3 regions of the Pseudarthrobacter sp. C1 genome follow, and region 3 is predicted to be linked to each of the others. Evidence: predicted binding sites of a transcription regulator. Region 3 holds the regulator's gene; each other region holds the start of a gene.
The links. Region 3 encodes Rex, which represses fermentation and respiration genes when NADH is low (regulators of the CRP and FNR family bind a similar motif). Its sites were predicted from a motif close to CTTGTGAANNNNTTCACAAG; they were not measured.
Positions count from the first base shown of each region.

Region 1: the regulator Rex is predicted to act here: its motif matches at 1,302-1,321, upstream of benA (benzoate 1,2-dioxygenase large subunit).
Region 2: the regulator Rex is predicted to act here: its motif matches at 1,392-1,411, upstream of U7114_RS07695 (glyceraldehyde-3-phosphate dehydrogenase).

Region 1 covers NZ_JAYESK010000005.1:44,181-46,379, forward strand. Annotated here, with positions in the region: gene benA (benzoate 1,2-dioxygenase large subunit) at 1-1,207, opposite strand, end outside; gene catA (catechol 1,2-dioxygenase) at 1,538-2,199, shown strand, end outside.
Region 2 covers NZ_JAYESK010000004.1:10,988-13,186, reverse strand. Annotated here, with positions in the region: gene U7114_RS07695 (glyceraldehyde-3-phosphate dehydrogenase) at 1-1,176, opposite strand, end outside; gene U7114_RS07690 (TspO/MBR family protein) at 1,434-1,976, opposite strand; RNA gene rnpB (RNase P RNA component class A) at 2,022-2,199, opposite strand, start outside.
Region 3 covers NZ_JAYESK010000003.1:127,065-129,263, forward strand. Annotated here, with positions in the region: gene U7114_RS05730 (HAD family hydrolase) at 1-250, opposite strand, end outside; gene U7114_RS05735 (glutaredoxin family protein) at 340-594, shown strand; gene U7114_RS05740 (redox-sensing transcriptional repressor Rex) at 699-1,403, shown strand; gene U7114_RS05745 (hypothetical protein) at 1,466-2,199, opposite strand, start outside.

The DNA.
Region 1 (2,199 bases), on a different contig from region 3:
CGATCTCGTGGGTGGAGCCGCGGGTCATGTCGTTCCAGGGGGCGCTGGTGGCCCAGTAGGTCTTGTTGCAGGAGCGGAATTCCTCCAGGTCGTCCGGGGTGGCCATGCCGGTGGCGTTGAAGAAGTCCTCGTACTGGCGGATGCGCTTGGAACGGTTCTCCTGGGACTCGCCCTTGGGTGCGATGCAGTAGATCGTCACCTCGGTCTGGTCCGCGGAAATCGGCCGGAAGTGGCGGATCTGCGAGGAGAACTGGTCCATGATGTAGACGTTCGGGTACAGGCACAGGTTGCGCGAGATGTTGATCATGAAGTTGGCCATCTCCTCGCCGTACTTCTGGACCAGTTCCTCCCGGCGGTCCCAGAGCGGACGGTCCTCGGGGTTGGTCCACTCCTGCCACAGCAGCAGGTGCCCGTGGTCGTAGGAGTAGAAGCCGCCCTTGACCTTGCCCCACTTGCCGGCATCCATGGCCTTGGTTTTGTTGGCCGAGTCACCGGCGCTGCGGCGGGCCGTGGTGGCGGCGTAGTTCCAGTGCACGGCCGTGACGTGGTAGCCGTCGGCGCCGTTTTCGGCCTGGACCTTCCAGTTGCCGTCGTAGGTGTAGGTGGAGGAACCGCGCAGCACCTCCAGCCCTTCGGGTGACTGGTCAACGATCGAATCGATGACCTTGGTGGCGTCGCCCAGGTGCTCCTCCAGCGGCAGCACGTCAGCCTTCAGCGAGCCGAACAGGAAGCCGCGGTAGGACTCGAAGCGGGCCACCTTGGTGAGGTCGTGCGAGCCTTCCTTGTTGAAGGTCTCGGGGTAGCCGGCGTTCCGGGAATCCTTGACCTTCAGCAGCTCGCCGGAGTTCTTGAACGTCCAGCCGTGGAACGGGCAGGTGAAGGTGGTGCGGTTGTCCGTCTTGCGGCGGCACAGCATGGCGCCGCGATGCGAACAGGCGTTGACGATGCAGTTGAGCTTCTCGTCCTTGTCCCGGGTGATCATCACCGGGGTGCGGCCGATGTACGTGGTGAAGTAATCGCCTACGTTGGGAATCTGGGACTCGTGGGCCAGGTACACCCAGTTGCCTTCAAAAATATGCTTCATCTCAAGTTCGAAGATCTCCTGGTCGGTGAAGATTTCGCGCTTGGCCCGGATGATGCCGTTCTCACGGTCGTCGATCACGGCGTCGGCAAGGACCTCGCGGGCATGGATCAGGTTCTCGGTCATGGCGTGCTCCCTCATTGGAGATTGCTGGACGGATGGGCGGGAGGTCCGGGCTGGCGTCGTTGCCGGCGGTGGACGTTAGAGGCAATTCTTCCCCCTCGTGACTGGTCTCACATCAGGCAAACACCTAGGGTCGACCAAGGGTGTCTTTATGTATCGATCATGACTAAAAAGCAGCATTATCAATATTTGTTTCGTCATTATCTTCGGACCTACGATGAGACAGACATCACGCGACGCCACGGATCGGCAGGCACTCCTGCACCGGCGTCCTGCGGCGGGTCCAGGAGACCTTTCTGGGCCCCAATTTCAAAGACGAAGGTGGAGACCGCCATGACTGAGACTCAAGTGGACATCCGGAACGAGAACGAGGGCACAGCCGTTGAAGCCGGCTCGAAGGCCACCGAACGCTTCGCCGCTTCCGGCAAGCTTTCGGAACTGCGCGTGCCCAAGGAGCGCGTGAGCCTGCTGGCCGGCGCGCTCATCAAGGCCGCCAACGACATCGTCGTTGAGCACCAGGTCACTTACGAGGAGTACAACGCGCTGAAGGCTTGGCTGATCAAGGTGGGTACCGACGGTGAGTGGCCGCTGTTCCTTGACGTGTGGCTCGAGCACACGGTCGAGGACGTCAACTCCCAGGACCGCCCCGGGACCAGGGGCACCATTGAAGGCCCGTACTACGTGCCCGGATCGCCGGAGCTTGCGACGCCGGCCACCGTCCTCATGCGCGACGGCGAAGAGGGCACCCCCCTGCGTTTCACCGGCCAGTTCACGGACACCAACGGCAATGCCCTGCAGGGCGCACAGGTGGAGATCTGGCACGCGGACGCCGCGGGCTTCTACTCGCAGTACGCCCCGGGCCTGCCGGAGTGGCTCTTCCGGGCCACGGTCAAAGCCGACGACGAAGGCCGTTTTGAAATCAACACCATGCGTCCGGCGCCGTACCAGATCCCCACGGACGGCGCCTGCGGCCAGCTCATTGAGGCGGCCGGCTG
Region 2 (2,199 bases), on a different contig from region 3:
GGTGGTCCCGTTCTCCAGGCGGAGGTTCAGAATCGCCAGGGAGACGTCAGGGGTGGGGACCCGGATGGAACTGCCTGTGAGCTTCCCGAGCAGCTCAGGCAGTGCCTTGGCCACGGCTTTGGCGGCACCGGTCTCGGTGATGACCATGTTCAGTGCGGCGGAGCGGCCGCGTCGGTCACCCTTGTGGAAGTTGTCGATCAGGTTCTGGTCGTTGGTGAAGGAGTGCACTGTCTCCACATGGCCGTGCACGACGCCGAACTTGTCGTTGACGGCCTTCAGCACCGGCGTGATGGCGTTGGTGGTGCACGACGCGGCGGACACGATCTGGTCAGTGTCCTCTATGGTGCCGTGGTTGATGCCGTGGACGATATTCTTCAGGTCGCCCTTGCCCGGCGCGGTCAGGAGAACCCGTGCCACGCCCTTGCTCTGCAGGTGCTGGGACAGCCCTTCCCGGTCACGCCAGCGGCCGGTGTTGTCCACCACCAGGGCATTGTTGATGCCGAAGGCGGTGTAGTCGATGGTGGCAGGGTTGTCCGAGTAGATGACCTGTACCTGCACGCCGTTGGCCGTGATGGTGTTGGCTTCCTCGTCGATCCTGATGGTCCCTTCGAAGGACCCGTGGACGGAGTCGCGGCGCAGGAGGCTGGCACGCTTGGAGAGATCGTTGTCAGCGCCCTTGCGGACCACGATGGCGCGCAGGCGGAGGCCATGGCCGCCGCCGGCCTTTTCGATGAGGAGGCGGGCCAGAAGCCGGCCGATCCGGCCAAAGCCGTAAAGCACCACGTCGGTGCTGGTGCGGTCGTCGCCGCCGCGCTTGCCCACAACGTCGGCAAGTTCCGCGCGGAGGAATTCTTCCAGCGTGGCGCCGCTGCCCTCTTCCTTGAACTTCTGGTTCAACCGTGCGATGTCGATCGCAGCAGCACCGAGCTCCAGGCAGGCCAGGGTGTTCAGCAGCGGCGCGGTCTCCTCCAGGAGCAGCTCGTCCTTGCTCATCCGGCGTGCAAAACGGTGCGCCTTGAGGATGTTCATGGTGGACTTGTTGATCAAACTCCGGCCATGGATGCTGGTGACCACGTTGTTTTCGCGGTACAGCCGGCCGATCACCGGAATCATGGCCTCGGCGAGGGCCTCCCGGCCCATCCACGTATCAAGACAAGAATCTGACGTCTGGCTCACAGAAATACCTTCCTCGGTTCAGCCGTGTACGTCCTCGTACACGGATGTCGGCCACCACATGTTGTGCAGGGGCACCCGCGCCTGCAGGGGTCGGCCCCCAGGCGCCTGGATCGCGTGCAAAGAAAAACCGCCGGCTGCGAACGCAACCCCGGCGGAAGAACTCCTGCGTCCGGTCTCCATTCTAAGTTGGCCGGCCCCCCTGAACCGGCCGGAACCACGTGAAATCACTCACAGGGAACGGCCTTGCGTCCGGGGCATCAGTTGTGGATGGCCGAATAGAGATTGAGGCTGGCCGAAAACACAACCCACGAAAAATAGGGCAGCATCAGGAGGCCGGCAGCCGGGCTCACCGGACCGAACCGCACAACGAGGAAGGCGAGGGACGCCGCCAGCCCGGCAATCACCAGGAAAGCAGCCCAGAGTGCAGCGGCTCCAAATACCGGAAAGAGCCCGAAGAAGGCCAGCGGCCACGCGGCGTTGAGCACCAGCTGGACAAGGTACCCGGCCAGGGCGCCTCCCCTCAGCTCCCCTTTCCGCCAGACGAGCCAGGCGGCAACCGCCACCCCCGCGTAGAGCAGCATCCACATGCTCCTGAACATCCAGCCCGGCGGCATCCAGGGAGCCTTGACCGACCCCGCGAACCAGCCGCCGGAATTCAGGATGATGGGGACCGACGCCAAGGCCCAGGCTGCAGCGGAGAGCGCAAGGAACCCGGCCAGGGCAACAGCCTGCCGTCCGCGGGCGGAACCCTGCGGTTGGGCGGCTCCATAGCCGGAGGGCGGGTCAATATTTGCGGGCACGGTTCAGGATCCCCAACACAACTCTCAAGGTCAAACCGGAATGGGTGGATGGGTTGACCGATACGCCGGGTTCTGTGCTCCCGCCACGTTGCCGGTGCGGGAGTAGCGGCCATCCATCTACGAGCGCCGTTGCCGGCGCCCTCCAGCGGCCTACCCGGACACTCGGGCGGGCAGCCCTCAAACGTGTCCTGTCTGGCCTTGCTCCGGGTGGGGTTTACCTAGC
Region 3 (2,199 bases):
TCAGGGCGGAGTCGCGCACCGCATGGACGTCGTCGATGTTCTCGCCGCGGGCCACGAACTTGAACTGCTTCCAGGCAAAGCCGGCAGCCTGGGTCATGGTGAAGGCGCCGCGCTGGTGCATCTTCCGTGCAACGTGGAAGAGGCTGGCGCCGCGCATCAGGGTGTTGTCCACATCGAAGAACGCCGCCTCGCCGGGCTGCGGCGCAGCAACCGGCTTGGTGACTACGGCGACGTATTTCTCGACGGGCATGCAGTTGAGTCTAGTCAATCCACTCTTCATTCCACTGCGGTGTCACGCCGGACGTCGCCGCGCCCGGGCAACGGGGATACCGTTAAGGCATGGCCTCACCGCGCGTCCTCCTCATCACCAAAGCAGACTGCCACCTTTGCGAAGACGCGCGCGACGCCGTCGGGCGGGTTACCGCGTCGCTGGGACTTGAGTGGGACGAGGAGTTGGTGGACCACCAGCCGGAACTCCGTGAACGCTATGCGGAAGAAATCCCCGTGGTGCTGGTGGACGGGGTGCAGCGCGATTTCTGGAAGATCGACGAAGCCCGCCTTGAACGCGTGCTCCGGCAGGCAATGGCGCAGTAGGGAGCAGCACCTTGTGATGATGCGGACATCGGCGTCACCTGCTTTGTTGGCAATGCTGATGGGGCTCTAGAGTGGTGTCACAACGCAATGCGAGGGAGGAGCTGGTGGCTTCGCTGGATTCAACTCCCCAGGCTGTCCCGGACCTGCCGGGAGCCACGGGCACGGCGGGTAAACAGATTCCGCCCGCTGCGGTGGCACGGCTGACCCTCTACCTGCGCGCCCTCAACACCCTGCTCTCCGAGGGGGTGGAGCGGGTCTCCTCAGAATCCCTCGCCGAGGCCTCGGGCGTCAGCTCCGCAACCCTGCGCAAAGACCTCTCCCACGTTGGTTCGTATGGAACCCGCGGTGTGGGCTACGAGGTGCAGTACTTGAGCCGGCACATCGCGGCCGCCCTGGGACTTACGCACGACTGGAAAGTGGCGATCGTGGGGGCCGGCAACCTGGGCAAGGCCCTGGCCCGGTACGGCGGCTTTGAATCCCGCGGCTTCGACGTAGTTGCCATTTTTGACGCGGACCAGATGGTGGTGGGCAACGAAGTGGGCTGGCTGCGGGTCAGCGACGTGGCCGACCTGGAAGCGGTGTTGCACCGGACCGGGGCCAACATGGTGGTGCTGGCACTGCCGGCCGCCGTGGCCCAGGATGTTTGCGACCGCGTGGTGGCGGCCGGCGTCCGCAGCGTCCTGAGTTTCGCCCCCGTGATGCTCCAGGTGCCGGAGGGGGTCAACCTCCGCAAGGTGGACATGGCAACGGAGCTGCAGATCCTGGCCTACCACGCACAGCGGGCGCAGGCCCCGGGCCAGACCGCCTAGGTTCCTTCGCGGTTCCGGCTGCTTTTTCGGGACCCACGCCCGCAGGGTGGTTGGTGCCTGGACTACCGGCCGTACGGGTTGCCCATGTTGCCGCCGTACGGATTGGCGAACGGCTGCTGCCGCCGGAAATACGGAGCGGCACCAGGCAGGTAGAGCAGCACAATGGCCGCGATCCCCAACAACGTGCCGATGGTCGCGAAACTGGGAGGGCCGAAGAGGCCCAGGACGGAAAGTGCCGCGAAGACGGTGCCCAGGATGCGTGCCCAGTTCTTGCCCTTGCGGACAAAGAATGCCACCAACAAGTACAGCGCCAGGCCGATGATGGTGAAAACCACCAGGGTGCCGGCGATGACACCCTTCATATCCTCGTACGTGACTCCGGCGCCGGTGCCCTGGACCTGGCTGTCGAAGACATCGCGGAACCGGGGATCATCCAGCGTGGTGAGGCCGGCAAGCGCGGAGGCAACGAAGATGGCGGCAGAGGCGATCAGCAACCAGAACGAAATGTTGACCAGCTGGGGAACGCCCGTGCTTCCGGACGGCTGCGGCTGCTCCGACGGGTACTGCGCGTAGGGTGACTGCCCGTACGGCTGCTGCCCGTAGCCCGGAGCCGCCGGCGGGTTCTGGCCGTACTGCGGCGCGTTTTGCCCGTACTGCGGGGCGCCGGACTGCTGGCCGTACTGCGGGGCGTTCTGCCCGTACTGGGGCGCGCCGGACTGCTGCCCGTACTGCGGGGCGTTCTGCCCGTACTGCGGGGCGCCGGACTGGGGTGCGTTCTGGCCGTAGCGGGGACCCT